Regions from separate parts of the Bradyrhizobium sp. USDA 4461 genome, predicted to be linked through region 3. Evidence: riboswitches for the same ligand, from Rfam matches in the RefSeq annotation. Region 3 holds a riboswitch; each other region holds the start of a gene.

Region 1 (3,567 bases), 3.2 Mb from region 3:
GTAATCCACCACAACGGGCTCAATGATATCGCAGCGGCCGCGCCGCAGAAGAATGCCGAGCTTGCCTCGTGCGGTCGTCACGAAGTTAAAGTTAACAGGATCGTGCAGAAAGCGAAGATTTGCGTCCCTTTCGCCATCAGTGACTTCACTGGCAATCAACGAGAGGGCAAAGGCGCGCCAACCCAATTCAATCGGCTTTGCATATGGCGACGCAAGTCTGATCGTTCCGTCGGTCGCGATCTTCCAAGTGATTGCGTACTGTTCGTCTGATTTGTTATCTTGGTGCCTGGTCCAGGAAAAGTACACATACTCTGTTCGGTCAATCCCTTCGGCTACTCCCCACGAGCGAGGGACGAAGTGAGCCACCTTCGAGACCTTGGAGATGATTTGTTCTATGGTCTCGCCGTCTTGCGCTCGCCACGTTGACTTGACCCTTTCGACGAGAGCGCTGTCGTTGGCACGAACATTGTTGTTCGTCGCTGCCAGCCCGGCCAGGCAAATCAGCGATCGAGCGAAACAGAACCAGAATACGCGCGTTCCAGCCATTCTCTTCATTGCTGCCGGCCCATCTGGTTCTCATCCACGCGTCAATTCCAAAGAGGACAATCTTCAACGTGCCTGCGAGATCGTTGGAAGTTAGCGGCAACGTGACGCGAGCACCTGCTGATGTCCCGCGCGAGCAGGCGCGTCCCTCGATGTCACGCGCCGCTAACCTCAGTGGTCAGCCAAAGCGTCAACTTGCAATGCTGGACCTGCCCAGGAGGAGAAGCCTGGGCGAGCGAAGACTTGCATTCTTCGTGCCAGGCAATTGGCACCAGATTTGTGCCGCCTCTGTCGACTTCCCGACCTGCTTACCTCATTTATGTCGCCATTAAGCCTGTTCGCGGCGACTTTCGACTTTAATGGCTGATTCCTGTCACGCGCTGCATCTTCGAGCAACGCAGTTGGGAAGCCTTGCTGCCGGAAGCCTGACGACAGTTGGGTGCAGGATTGCCGCCATCGAACCATGTGGTCGGAGGTCGTTGTCGCTGCTGCGGAGATGGAAAGTGCGGCGAAGCCGCTCGTCAGCGGCGAGCGATTTGGAATCGGCGCTAAGGAAGTTCAAAAGTCACGCAGGCGAAGCGATATGAAATTCGTCGCTCGCGTAGGACACGTTAGCGGGCGCCTATGTGGTCGTCGTCGTAGTCAACATTGGGGAGTTGCACTTCCATGCAGTCGTATCGACCGGACAAGAAGGGAAGTCTCAGGTCGGGCTAGCTTCGGCTTGAGCTGCTCAACATTCTCGAGAGCATCTGCCTGACGGCCGGGTTCATAAATGCCTTTGCTATCCAGCCGAACAGGCCGACCGTAAAGACGGCAGCAGCAAAGACGCCGAGGGCACTCCAAACAGCCATTTTCATTACGGGCTACTCTTTTCGTTGGTGAGTCACTATGCTTGCTTTGCGCAGTATCGCCAAAAGCATCCGCATGGCGCCTACCAGGATTGGTGGTAGATCAACATGCTCGCTCAGTATGCTGCCGATTTTGCGCATATTGTGCCTGTTCACGCTGATCCTTGGTCGTTGGTGGAGAACCGGGGGCGCATCGAAGCGTGCTAGATGAGCGCTTCGAAAGCTGGATCGCGTGAAGAGCGGCCTGTCCCGGCACCGTGACCTTCATCGCGAAGGCCGCATTCGTCTCTTGCACGATCTGACACGCGGTCCGACGCGAACGCGCCTCGGAGATGGTCATCCCGATATCCAGATTGGAGAGTGGCTTCAACGTCGCGATCAAGAGTGGCCGTGTATCGTCAGCAGCATCACTTTGACAGGTTGACTGCGGAGTTGTCTTGCCGATAATCCAAGTCGTCGAGGTTCTCCGGTTCGGCTTGATCCGGAGCTAAGAGGGAAGCCGGTGATGCCGGCGCTGCCCCCGCAACTGTAAGCGGCGAGCCGCTGTCCAACAGAGTCACTGAAGCCCGCGCGGCTTCGGGAAGGCCGGACAGTGGCGATGATCCGCGAGCCAGGAGACCTGCCCCGACAATATGTTCGTCCGCGGGCGGGGTGTCCCGGTGGTACGCCAAGCAGCCGTCGCTCGCGTGACGTCTCCTGCCTGCGTCCGCCATGGCCTTTGCCCCCAACATGGGGTTAACGGTATGTCTCTTCTCTCACTTCCGGTTGCCACGCTCGGAACGCCGCGCATCGGTCCAAGACGCGAGCTCAAACTCGCGCTCGAAAGCTATTGGGCCGGAAGAATCAACGAACAGCAGTTGCTCGAGGACGCAGCCGGCCTGCGTGCGGCAAACTGGGCGCGCCAGAAATCCCTCGGTGTCACCATCATTCCGTCGAACGATTTCTCGCTATACGACCAGGTGCTCGACACCAGTGTCATGGTCGGCGCCATCCCGGACGTCTATGCCTCGAAAGTCGAGCCTGCTTCCCTCAAGACGTATTTCGCCATGGCACGCGGTTCTCAAAGCGACAGCCAGGATGCGAGTTGCGGTCACCGACCTCGCGGCTATGGCGCACCCGCGCAGGAGATGACCAAGTGGTTCGACACCAATTACCACTACATGGTCCCGGAATTTCATCGGGGGCAGACTTTCAGGCTCTCCTCTCGCAAGCCTATCGAGGAGTATGAGGAAGCCAAGGCCCTTGGCTTTCAAACCCGCTCTGTCCTGATCGGCCCGGTCACCTTCTTGAAGCTAGGCAAGAGTGCTGATCCCGCGTTCCAGCCACTGGCACTACTGGATGACCTGGTACCGGTCTATATCGAGGTTCTGCAGGAATTGGCCAGACGCGGGGCGAATTGGGTCCAGTTTGACGAGCCCTGCATGGTCCTCGATCTGGATGAGGGGACAAGAAAATCTTTGCTGCATGCCTATGACCGGCTCGTCAAGGAGGGGCCGGCCATCAAGATCATGGTCGCCAGCTATTTCGGGGGCCTTGGCGAAAATCTTCACACCGCCTTGCGCCTACCTGTTGCCGGCCTGCACGTCGATCTGGTTCGGGCGCCAGAGTTATTGGACCAGATCATTGCTGCCGGGCGAAGTGGTCTCGTTATCTCACTCGGCGTGATCGACGGCCGCAATGTGTGGCGGACGAATTTATCGGCGCTGCGCCAGCGGCTCGATTCCGCCATTGCGAAACTCGGCAGGGATCGCGTACAGATCGCCCCATCCTGTTCGCTGCTTCACGTGCCGGTCGATGTTGAGCTCGAAACGGGGCTTGCTTCCGACGTCAAAAGCTGGCTTGCGTTCTCGGTTCAGAAGATTCGCGAGCTTGCGACGTTGGCACGGGCACTCGCAGGCGATCAGAATGTCGCCGACGCTCTCGCGGAATCGGAGCGCGTCACCATCCGCCGCGGAACTTCGCCGAAGATCCGTGACACCAATGTCGCCGCCCGGATGAGTGCGATCAATCAGACCGCGCGACGGCGCGCCAGTCCATTTGCCAGGCGTGCCGAGATCCAACGCGAGCGCTTCAAACTACCGGCGTTTCCTACCACAACGATCGGCTCGTTTCCGCAGACCGCAGAGGTCCGCAGTGCCCGCGCGGCGCACGCGAGAGGCTCCATGAGCGACGGGCA
Region 2 (3,567 bases), 3.7 Mb from region 3:
TGATCCCGGACGTAGCTGAGCCAGTTGTGCGCCAAATCCTGGCAGCGAAAGCGTCGGCAACCGGCCTCAAGCCCGTCGTGCTCGATGTTGGTTGTTCGTACGGCATCAATGCAGCGGTGCATCGCTTTCCGCTGACCTTCGGGGGCTTGCGTCACCGCTACGCCCGGCGTGAGATGAGAGCAATCAGTTCTGAGACACTGGTGAGTCTCGATCGCAGTTTTTATGCAGCCTGGCCTGATGTCGGATTGGCACGCTTTATCGGTCTCGATGTGTCGGCACGGGCGATCAGCTATGCAAAGAGTGTTGGCCTCTTGGAGCAGGGCATTGTCGCTGACCTTGAAAAGGAGGCGCTATCGGCGGACAGCGCGCGCATTCTCCGCTCCGTGGATGTTATCATGTCGACCGGATGCATCGGCTACGTTACCGAGAAGACGTTCAGCGAGATACTCGATGCGACAGAGAAGCAACCATGGATCATCTCCTTCGTGCTGCGAATGTTCCCATTTGAGTCGCTGGCCGCGACATTCGCAAACCGTGGTCTTGTGACAGAACGTCTTGCCGGCGCGACGTTTATCCAGCGTCGCTTTCGCGACGCTGAAGAGTTTGAAAGTTGTTTGGCCAGCTTGGCAGCCCTTGGCGTGGATGCCACCGGCCTCGAATCGGAAGGGCTGTTTCACGCCGACCTGATCTTGTCTCGCCCCGAGGCGGATGCGCGCGCCGCGCCTCTGGAAGCCGTTGTCACCGTCGCCAGCGGCAGGGGACGGCCGATCGGCCCCCGTTACGTTCATGTTGAAAGCAAGGAGGGCTTGCAGGTCGCGCTGGAGCCGTGACAGGAGGACCACTGTGCAGCGCGAGCCTCTTCGTCGCTGGATCAAGACGTCGAGCGCGAGGCGATTCTGGTCGGCGGCGCGCCAGAGCCGATATTGTTCGCCCGCGACTAGATAACGACTTTGTCCAGATGCCATTTGTCCCGGCGAGCGGGAGCGCTGCGACTCAGGTCGGAGAGCGCCTTGCCGAATTCCTTCTCCGCTGAAGCGTGGTTTCACACATTCCATCAATGCGACGCGCGAGCCAGGAATTTCTTGGACCTTGCGCAAGCTACGGAAACCGGAATGCGGCCCAACGGCACCTCCAATCACCTGCAGCAGAAGCGACCGCGGCCACAGAGTCGTCCGGGCGCCAGGTTTTTTGCCTTTTGAATCTGGACCCCCAGTTGACGAATCCCTGCGAGTCGTGCCTATTTCTAGCTAGTCACGGTCTTCCGTCCCCCAGATCTTGTAGGTCGGAAGCTAAGAGGGAACCCGGTGCGCCGAAGACGGCTACTCCGGGGCTGCCCCCGCAACTGTAAGCGGCGAGCGATTGTCATCATGGCCACTAGCGCGACATAGCGCCGGGAAGGCCGACAGCCGTAATGACCCGCGAGCCAGGAGACCTGCCGCGACTGAACGAAAGTCCTCGGGCGGGGTGCCCCGTTGGGTCGCTTGCAGCCGGGGACGTTTGACCGGTTTCCTCGCAAGTCGTCCGCGCGGTTCCCCGCCTAACATCGCGGGGTCGCCGATGTCGCCGTCTTACGATTTCGATCAGCATGGTCATCTCATCGAGCCGCAGCCAGAGCCCGGCGTGCCTGAGTTGTGTCTTGTGCCGCCGCCATCGCTGGCTCCGCTGCCGCAGCCCCTTGCGCCATCGCTAAAGCCGACCGATCTCAAGCTTGATCGGACGCGCGACGACCTGTTGACGCCGTTCGGCAAGCTGACGCTGAGCGACCGTTATCTGCTCGCCGGCGAAATGATCCAGGACATGTTCGCGCGAGTGTCTTGCGCCTTCGCGGACGATGTCGCGCATGCCCAACGTCTCTATGATGCGATGTCTCGGCTGTGGTTCATGCCAGCCACGCCGGTGCTCTCCAACGGCGGTGCGACGCGTGGCCTGCCGATTTCCTGCTTCCTTAACTCGGTGTCGGACTCGCTCGAAGGCATCGTGGGCACCTGGAACGAGAACGTATGGCTTGCCTCTAACGGCGGCGGCATCGGCACCTACTGGGGCAATGTTCGCTCGATCGGCGAGCAGGTGAAGGGCGGCGTTACCTCAGGCATCATCCCGTTCATCCACGTCATGGACGGCCTGACGTTGGCGATCAGCCAGGGCTCGTTGCGGCGCGGCTCGGCTGCGGTCTATCTCGATATCCACCATCCCGAGATCGAGGAGTTCCTCGAGATCCGGAAGGCGTCCGGCGACTTCAACCGCAAGAGTCTCAACCTGCATCACGGCATCAACGTCACCGATGAGTTCATGCGTGCCGTGGGCGCCGGCACTGCGTTCGCGCTGCGCAGTCCAAAGACCAGGGACGTTATCCGTGAAATCGACGCCCGTCAGCTGTGGCAACGCATCCTGGAGAACCGGCTGCAGACGGGGGAGCCTTATCTCTTGTTCATCGACACAGTGAACCGCGCGCTTCCCAAGCACCAGCGCGAGCTCGGCCTCAAGGTCTCAACATCGAACTTGTGCAGCGAAATTACTCTGCCGACCGGCATCGATCATCGCGACGAGGAGCGTACCGCGGTGTGCTGCCTGTCGTCGCTCAACCTCGAGACCTGGGACCAGTGGAATGAGGAGCCTGGCTTCATCGAGGACGTCATGCGCTTCCTCGACAACGTGCTGACCCACTTCATCACGGTGGCGCCGGGCGTCATGAAGCGTGCCCGCTACGCCGCCTTGCGTGAGCGTTCCGTCGGCCTTGGCGTCATGGGCTTCCACTCGTTCCTGCAGGCCAGGAGCATTCCGATGGAAAGCGTCGTGGCTAAGTCGTTCAATCTGAACATGTTCCGGAAAATCCGTCGCGATGCTGATGCGGCATCCGTGACGCTCGCGCGCGAGCGGGGGCCGTGCCCGGATGCCCTGGAACGAGGCGTGATGGCGCGCTTCAGCCATAAGATCGCGATCGCGCCGACCGCCTCGATAAGCATTATCTGCGGCGGCACCAGCGCTTGCGTTGAACCGATCCCGGCCAACATCTACACCCACAAGACCTTGTCCGGCGCCATCTCGGTGCGTAATCCGCATCTCGCCAAACTGCTGGCCGTCAAGGGCGCCAATACTGCGGCGATCTGGCAATCGATCCTCGCCCACGAGGGTTCGGTCGCCCATCTCGACATCCTCTCGGAGCTCGAGAAAGCGGTCTTTCGTACCGCCTTCGAGATCGACCAGCGCTGGATCGTCGAACTTGCCGCCGACCGCGCCGCGTTCATCTGTCAGAGCCAATCGATCAACCTCTATCTGCCGGCTGACGTCGATAAATGGGATCTCCACATGCTGCACTGGACGGCATGGAAGCGGGGGGTGAAGAGCCTCTACTACTGTCGTTCAAAATCTATTTCGCGCGCCGCGTTCGCCGGGAACATCGCCGATGGCGACGAGGCTGCGCCACCGCGACTCTCGCAGCAGCGCACCGACTATGAGGAGTGTCTCGCATGTCAGTGATCGATCTCTCGTCCGTCGATCCGCGTACGCTGATCGGCAAGCAGCGCGTCGGCCTCCTCGACTCGACCGGGAGCTACGACGTCGATCGCT
Region 3 (3,567 bases):
AACACCACGAGATCGGCCGGATCCTGGCCGAGGTCCCTTGGCGTTGCGGTCTCTTCAAGGCCGCGGCTCTCGCGGAAGACGACATGCATCAGACACCAAGCCGCGCCCTGATCGCGGATTCATCGATATCGCCGTGTTCGCCGATCACGACCAGCTTCGACTGCCGCGGGCGCATGCCCCAAGGCATGTCGAACTGATGCCGCACCCGCTCGCCGACCGATTGCACCAGCAACCGCATCGGCTTGCCTTCGACCGCGATATAGCCTTTGGCGCGCAGCACGTTCTGCTCGCGCGCCAACCCCTTGATCGAGGCCACCAACGCATCGATATCCGTAACCTCCGGAAGATCGATCACCACCGAATTGAAATCGTCGTGCTCGTGCTCCTCCTCGCCGTCGTGATGCGAGGGCCGTGACGCGAGGTCATCCTCCGCCGCCGCCTCAAGGCCCAGGATCACGCGGGCATCGATGGCACCGTCGACGATCGGCAGCATCGGCACCTCGCGCGGCATCTCGGCCGCGATCACTTCTTTCGCCGCCTTGATCCCCTCCGCCCCGGCGAGATCGGCCTTGGTCAGCAGCACGACATCGGCACAGGCGATCTGGTCCTCGAACACCTCCGACAGCGGCGTCTCGTGATCGAGATTCTCATCGGCCGCGCGTTGCGCGTCGACCGCGGCCACGTCAGGCGCAAAGCGGCCGGCGGCGACGGCCTCGGCATCGGCCAGCGCGATCACGCCGTCGACCGTGATCCGCGAACGGATCTCCGGCCAGTCGAACGCCTTGACCAACGGCTTCGGCAAAGCGAGGCCCGATGTCTCGATCACAATGTGATCGGGCTTCACCGGTCGCGCCAACAACTGCTCCATCGCCGGGATGAAATCGTCGGCGACGGTGCAGCAGATGCAGCCATTGGCGAGCTCGACGATGTTCTCGCTCGGGCAATTGGCATCGGCGCAGGATTTCAGGATGTCGCCATCGACACCTTCGCTGCCGAATTCGTTGACCAGCACCGCGAGCTTCTTGCCGTTGGCGTTGCGGATCAGGTGCTGGATCAGCGTCGTCTTGCCGGATCCGAGAAAGCCGGTCACGACGGTGACCGGAACCTTGGCGAGGGTAGTCATTCGGCGGCCTCCGGCACGACGGGAAGAGGTGGAATGCGGGCGAGCGATTGCTTGCGGAAGATTTCGGGACGGCTGCGCCACGGCACGATGCCGTCGGGCGCCGCCGCATAGGCGGACGCGCCGGCGATCACATCCCTGGCATTGGCTTCGGATAAGCGGCCGTAGACATAGGACCATCGCCCCGGCGCGCTGAGCGCGACCGAGCAGCCCTGGCTGCAGGCCGACAGGCACTCGACCGGAACCAGATTGATATCATCGGGCACGCCGGCCTCGACGAGCGCGGCATGCAGGCGCGCACCGGGCGCGGCCTCACCTTCGCCCAGCGTCTGGCCGGCGCGGCAGGTGATACAGACATGAAGTGTAACGCTCATCGCCCTTCCTGGATTGACAACGGGAAGCGATGAGGCACACGAACCGATGCGAACAGGTTCGTTCCCCGTCGCGGAACACCCCGTCCGCCGGTCTCACAACTGCTGCGCTGGCAGGTCTCCCGGCTTGCGGAGCAGGATTTCTCCCTTCGATCCCCGCCTTCCCGATCCCTTTGGGGAATCAGTGGCTTTGGGCATCTCTCCGGTCACGGTCGCGGGGGCGGCTGCTTTTCAGGCCCGACTTGAGCCCTATCGCATTCCCTCTTCGCCTGTCATAGGACAGGAACCAACGCGGGCCCACCATTCGTCCGCGGCTCGAACTTGTCAAGCCGAAGGAACGCCATGACGTCTGAAGGAAACGGGGCCGAAGACGAGATCGTCAGCAGCGAGGCGTCGCTGGACGCGCGCCACGCGACCAAGATGGCGAAAAAGAAGGTCGCCCGCGACAAGATCATGGCGACCAAGAGCGGCGAAAAGGGCCTGATCATCGTTCATACCGGCGCCGGCAAGGGAAAATCGTCCTCGGCCTTCGGCATGATCGTGCGCTGCGTCGCGCACGGCTTTCCCTGCGCCGTGGTGCAATTCATCAAGGGCGCCTGGGATACCGGCGAACGCCGCCTGCTCACCGGGCATTTCGGCGACCTCTGTCAATTCCACGCGATGGGCGAAGGTTTTACCTGGGAAACGCAGGATCGCGCCCGAGACATTGCAGCCGCCCAAGCGGGCTGGGAAAAGGCCAAGCAGCTGATCGCCGACCCGAGCCTGCGCATGGTGGTGCTCGACGAGATCAACATCGCGTTGCGCTACGACTATCTCGCAATCGCCGATGTCGTCGAATTCCTCACGACGTCGAAGCCGCCGATGACGCATGTCGTGCTCACCGGACGCAACGCCAAGGACGAATTGATCGAGATCGCCGATCTCGTCACCGAGATGACGCTGGTGAAGCATCCGTTCCGCTCCGGCATCAAGGCGCAGCCGGGCGTCGAGTTCTGACGGACAGCACCATGGCGCGCGCGTTGATGATCCAGGGAGCGGGCTCGGACGTGGGCAAGTCGCTCATCGTCGCCGGCCTCGCGCGCGCCGCCACGCGACGCGGCCTCCGCGTGCTGCCGTTCAAGCCGCAGAACATGTCGAACAACGCGGCCGTGACCATCGACGGCGGCGAGATCGGACGCGCGCAGGCCTTGCAGGCGCTCGCCGCTGGCGTCGAGCCGCACACCGATATGAACCCGGTGCTGCTGAAGCCGGAAACCGATGTCGGCGCCCAGATCATCGTGCACGGCAAGCGGATCGCGACCGCCCGCGCGCGGGACTATGCCGCCATGAAGCCGTCGCTGATGGGCGCAGTGCTGGAGAGCTTTGAGCGGTTGAAGGATCGCGCTGACCTCGTGCTGGTCGAAGGCGCCGGCAGCCCGGCCGAGGTTAACCTGCGCAAGTCCGACATCGCCAATATGGGCTTTGCGCGCCGGGCCGACGTCCCGGTGGTGCTGGTCGGCGACATCGACCGCGGCGGCGTGATCGCGCAGCTCGTCGGCATCAGGACGGTGATCGATCCCGACGATGCCGCGATGATCCAGGGTTTTGTCGTCAACAAATTCCGAGGTGATCTCTCGCTGTTCGATGACGGCTACCGCCTGATCGAAGCCCGCACCGCCTGGCGCGGCTTTGGCGTGCTGCCGTGGTTCGCTCGTGCCGGCGAGTTACCTGCCGAAGATGCGGTCGGGCTCGGCGAGGCGCGCAAGCCCGGCCAGTGCAAGGTCGCCTTCCTTGCGCTGTCGCGGATCGCCAATTTCGACGATCTCGATCCGCTCAAGCTCGAGCCCGGCGTCGATCTCGTGATGGTCCGTCCGGGCGAAGCCATCCCCGGTGATGCGCGGCTCGTCATCCTGCCCGGCTCGAAATCGACCCGCGGCGACCTTGCCTTCCTGCGCGCGCAAGGCTGGGACATCGATCTGCTGGCGCATCATCGCCGCGGCGGCCATGTGCTGGGTCTGTGCGGCGGGTACCAAATGCTCGGACAGAGCGTCGCCGACCCCGAGGGGATCGAGGGTCCTGCCGGCGAAACGCGCGGCC
Region 4 (3,567 bases), 5.7 Mb from region 3:
AGCGTCAGCACACGAAAGGCGCTCGCCTGGCTGAGCAGGATGGCCGCGCCGGCGACGATAAAGGGCAGCGCCAGCGCCACATGCTCGAAGCTGCGGTCCTCCAGCGAGCCGAGCAGCCAGAACGCGATCTCCAGCACCACGAACGGATTGCTGGAGAGGTTCATCACCAGCGCGGTCGCGGCACCCGCAAAGCTCGAGATCGCAAGCCCCGCGAGGATCAGGATCAGCAGCCCGGCATTGCGACCGGCGATCGCGAGCAATGCGAACACCGAGCCGAACGCGGCGATAATCGCCACCGCCGGCAGCGCGTAGTACCGCACATCGGCGAGGCCGAGCGCGATCACCAGCACCGCGCCGAATGCCGCCGATTGCGGCGCGCCGAACAGCGACGGCGAAGCCAGCGGATTGCGCAGCAGGCCTTGCAGCGCCGCGCCCGACAGCCCGAGAATGCCGCCGATCGCGAATGCCAGGATGGTGCGCGGCAGCCGGATCTCGCGCACAATGACCTGCGCGACGTCGCTGCCGCCCCCGAACAGCGCCTCGATCACCGCGAGCGGCGACAGCCGCACCGGCCCGATGCCGAGCGAGAGCACGCACAGCAGAACCACGAGCGCGAATAGCGCCGCGGTGGCACTCCACCGCCGCCGCGCCGCGATCTCGGCCGCCAAGGCAAAATCCTGCACGCTCATCTCATCCATGCTCTTACAGCGATCGCCGTGGCAGACAAGCGACACCCGACAAAAACCGTGGCCGGGCGGCCATTGCCCGACTTCCGCCGGATTGACTTTGCTGCCCGGCCGAACCCTAGATGACCATGACGGTTCTTTCATGAGATGAAAAGGGAATGCGGTACGGGGAAACTTCCCCAACGCCGCGGCTGCCCCCGCAACTGTATGCGGTGAATCCTTCGTCACAGGCCACTGGGAATCTCGGTCCTGGGAAGGCGACGAAGGGTAACGACCCGCGAGCCAGGAGACCTGCCGTCAGCCGTGGTCACACGCGAGGATGCCGGTCGGGGAGTACAGGCATGAGCTTCACCTGATGCTGCAAGCACATGGTGAGACTGCTTCGCGGTGACGTGCCACTGACGTTACCGAGGTCTCGCCTATGTTTTCCTTCCCACCCGATCGGCGCCGCGCGCTTCTGCTCGCGTCGACGATCATCTTGCCGACGATCGTCCTTTCAACGGCGCGGGCGCAGCAGGCGCCCGCTCCCGATCAGCTGCCCGCAATCGAAGTCAGCCGATCCGGCGACCAGAACGTTACCCGCGCCAAACCGCCCGCTGACGAGACCCCGGCCCCACGCCGCCCGGCGCCGGGCACCACGCAGAGCAGCAACGCGGGCAGCGGCGCCGGATCGAACTCGGCTGGAGCCGGCTCGGCCACGGGGACCGGCGGCAGCAGCGGCGGCCGCCAGTTTGCCGGGGTCGTCGGCTCCTCCTCGACCGTGATCACCGCCGACGACATCGCGCATTCGCCGTCGCAGTCGCTGCCGGAAATCCTGGCGCAGGTGCCGGGCGTGCAGCTGCAATCGCTCTATGGCGGGCCGAACGGCGCCAAGACCTCGGTTGACCTGCGTGGCTTCGGCGCATTCGCGACCGACAACACCCTGTTCCTGCTCAACGGCCGCCGCCTCAACGACGTCGACAAAGCCGGCTTCGATCTCACCACGATTCCGCTCGATTCGATCGAACGGATCGAGATCGTCAGCGGCAACAGCGGCGCGGTGCTCTATGGCGACAACGCGGTCGGCGGCGTGGTCAACATCATCACCAAGGCCGGCGCCGGTGGTCCACCAGCCACGATGCGCGCCGAGGCCGGAGTTGGCTCGTTCAACACCCGGATGGCCGCGGTCTCCGCGGCTCTCAATTCAGGACCGTGGTCGACCTCGTTCTATGGCAGCGGCATCAAATCCGACGGCTACCGCGTCAACAATGCGCTCGACCAGCGCAACGCCGTCGGCAACGTCAACTACACCACACCGGATCTCACCGCCTTCGTCACCGTCACCGGCAGCGACCAGAAGCTCGGCCTGCCCGGCGGACGGCTGGTCGATCCGTCGATCGGCGTCAACGAGTTGCTGACTGATCGTCGCGGTGCGGCGACGCCGTTCGACTATGCGAACCAGCAGACCGCGAGCGTCACCACCGGCTTCACCAGAACGCTGGTGAACGGCGTCGACCTGATCGTCGACGGCGGCTGGCGGCAGCGCGAGACGCAGAGCGGCTTCTTCGGCACCGTGCCGACCATCAGCTTCGCCTCGACCTACAATGACGCCGCGCTGCAGACCTGGTCTCTGACGCCGCGGCTCAGCGTCAAGAATGTCATGCTGGGCATGCCATCCACGATCCTGACCGGCATCGACTATTACGATTCGACCTTCCGTGAGGCACGCGGCGCCTATCAGGGCGTCGATCCCACCCACGTCTACAACATCGAGCAGCAGAGCGTGGCCGGCTATTGGCAGCACACGTTCGGCTTGCTGCCGACCACCGACTTCTCCTACGGCGCGCGGGTGCAGAACACCCACGTCTCGGCGCGCGATCGCTACGATCCGAATGCGCCGTTCGCTTTCGACACGCAGGCGGCACCGCTCGACAGCAACGAGACACAGTACGCCTTGCATGTCGGTGTCGAGCATCGCTTCACCGACACCTTCTCGGCGTTCGGTCGCGCCGCGCGCGCCTTCCGCACGCCCGATGTCGACGAGCGCGTCGCATCGGGGCCGGCCTTCGATCCGCTGACATTCGCCCCGATTCCGCAGAATTTTCAGCTCAAGACCCAGACCTCGCAGGACGTCGAGGGCGGCTTCCGGGTCAAGACCGCTCGCTTCCAGATCCAGACCAGCGTCTATCTGATGGATCTCGAGAACGAGATCCATTTCAATCCGGTGCTGTTCTACAATGTTAACCTCGATCCCACCCGCCGCTACGGCTCCGAGACCAGTGCTTCGCTGAAGATCAGCGACACCGTCACCCTGCGCGGCGGCATGGCGATCACCCGCGCGGTATTTCGCGAAGGCATATGGGCCGGCAACGACGTGCCGCTGGTGTCGCGCAGCACCGGCAATCTCGGCGTAACCTGGAACATCTGGCAGAACTATCTGGTGTTCGATGCCACCGCGCGGGCCTGGAGCTCGCGCATCATGGACAACGACCAGGCCAACACCCAAAGCAAAATCCCCGGCAACGCCACTGCCGATATCAAGCTGAGCGGACAAGTCGACCGCTTGTTCTGGTCGCTGAGCGTCAACAACCTGTTCAACGCGCTGTACTACGACTACGCCATCGCGAGCTCGTTCACGGAAGGCCGCTTCTCGGCCTATCCGCTGCCCGGCCGCACCTACATGGTCAAGGCCGGCGCGACGTTTTGAGAGCATGATCCGGAAAAAGTGGGGACCGGTTTTCCGAAAAGATCATGCTTAAACAAGAGAGGGTGTGGCGGGATGTGACCCCGTCACGTCGTCTGCTCACATGACGAGCGCTCGCAAACTGGAGTAGAATTGCCGCAGCTGATTTGACCCGTACAGGGGAAACGCATGGCCAAGGCCGGAAAGACGAGTAAGGGC

Evidence for each region. Region 3 has a riboswitch for cobalamin ahead of ACVINW_RS35800 (DUF1636 family protein). Riboswitches for the same ligand answer to the same signal wherever they lie in the genome.
Region 1: it holds a riboswitch for cobalamin, as region 3 does, so the genes downstream of both, metE (5-methyltetrahydropteroyltriglutamate--homocysteine S-methyltransferase) here and ACVINW_RS35800 (DUF1636 family protein) in region 3, are expected to answer to the same signal.
Region 2: it holds a riboswitch for cobalamin, as region 3 does, so the genes downstream of both, ACVINW_RS18125 (ribonucleoside-diphosphate reductase subunit alpha) here and ACVINW_RS35800 (DUF1636 family protein) in region 3, are expected to answer to the same signal.
Region 4: it holds a riboswitch for cobalamin, as region 3 does, so the genes downstream of both, ACVINW_RS08950 (TonB-dependent receptor) here and ACVINW_RS35800 (DUF1636 family protein) in region 3, are expected to answer to the same signal.

Annotation. Positions count from the first base shown of each region.
Region 1 is NZ_JBSRXM010000001.1:4,379,675-4,383,241, forward strand. It holds gene ACVINW_RS20215 (nodulate formation efficiency C protein) at 1-546, opposite strand, end outside; cobalamin riboswitch at 1,834-2,032, shown strand; gene metE (5-methyltetrahydropteroyltriglutamate--homocysteine S-methyltransferase) at 2,135-3,567, shown strand, end outside.
Region 2 is NZ_JBSRXM010000001.1:3,867,168-3,870,734, forward strand. It holds gene ACVINW_RS18120 (class I SAM-dependent methyltransferase) at 1-830, shown strand, start outside; cobalamin riboswitch at 1,238-1,454, shown strand; gene ACVINW_RS18125 (ribonucleoside-diphosphate reductase subunit alpha) at 1,558-3,477, shown strand; gene ACVINW_RS18130 (ribonucleotide-diphosphate reductase subunit beta) at 3,468-3,567, shown strand, end outside.
Region 3 is NZ_JBSRXM010000001.1:7,606,130-7,609,696, forward strand. It holds gene cobN (cobaltochelatase subunit CobN) at 1-89, opposite strand, end outside; gene cobW (cobalamin biosynthesis protein CobW) at 89-1,123, opposite strand; gene ACVINW_RS35800 (DUF1636 family protein) at 1,120-1,494, opposite strand; cobalamin riboswitch at 1,587-1,797, opposite strand; gene cobO (cob(I)yrinic acid a,c-diamide adenosyltransferase) at 1,834-2,487, shown strand; gene ACVINW_RS35810 (cobyric acid synthase) at 2,499-3,567, shown strand, end outside.
Region 4 is NZ_JBSRXM010000001.1:1,891,327-1,894,893, forward strand. It holds gene ACVINW_RS08945 (FecCD family ABC transporter permease) at 1-689, opposite strand, end outside; cobalamin riboswitch at 802-999, shown strand; gene ACVINW_RS08950 (TonB-dependent receptor) at 1,108-3,372, shown strand; gene ACVINW_RS08955 (hypothetical protein) at 3,538-3,567, shown strand, end outside.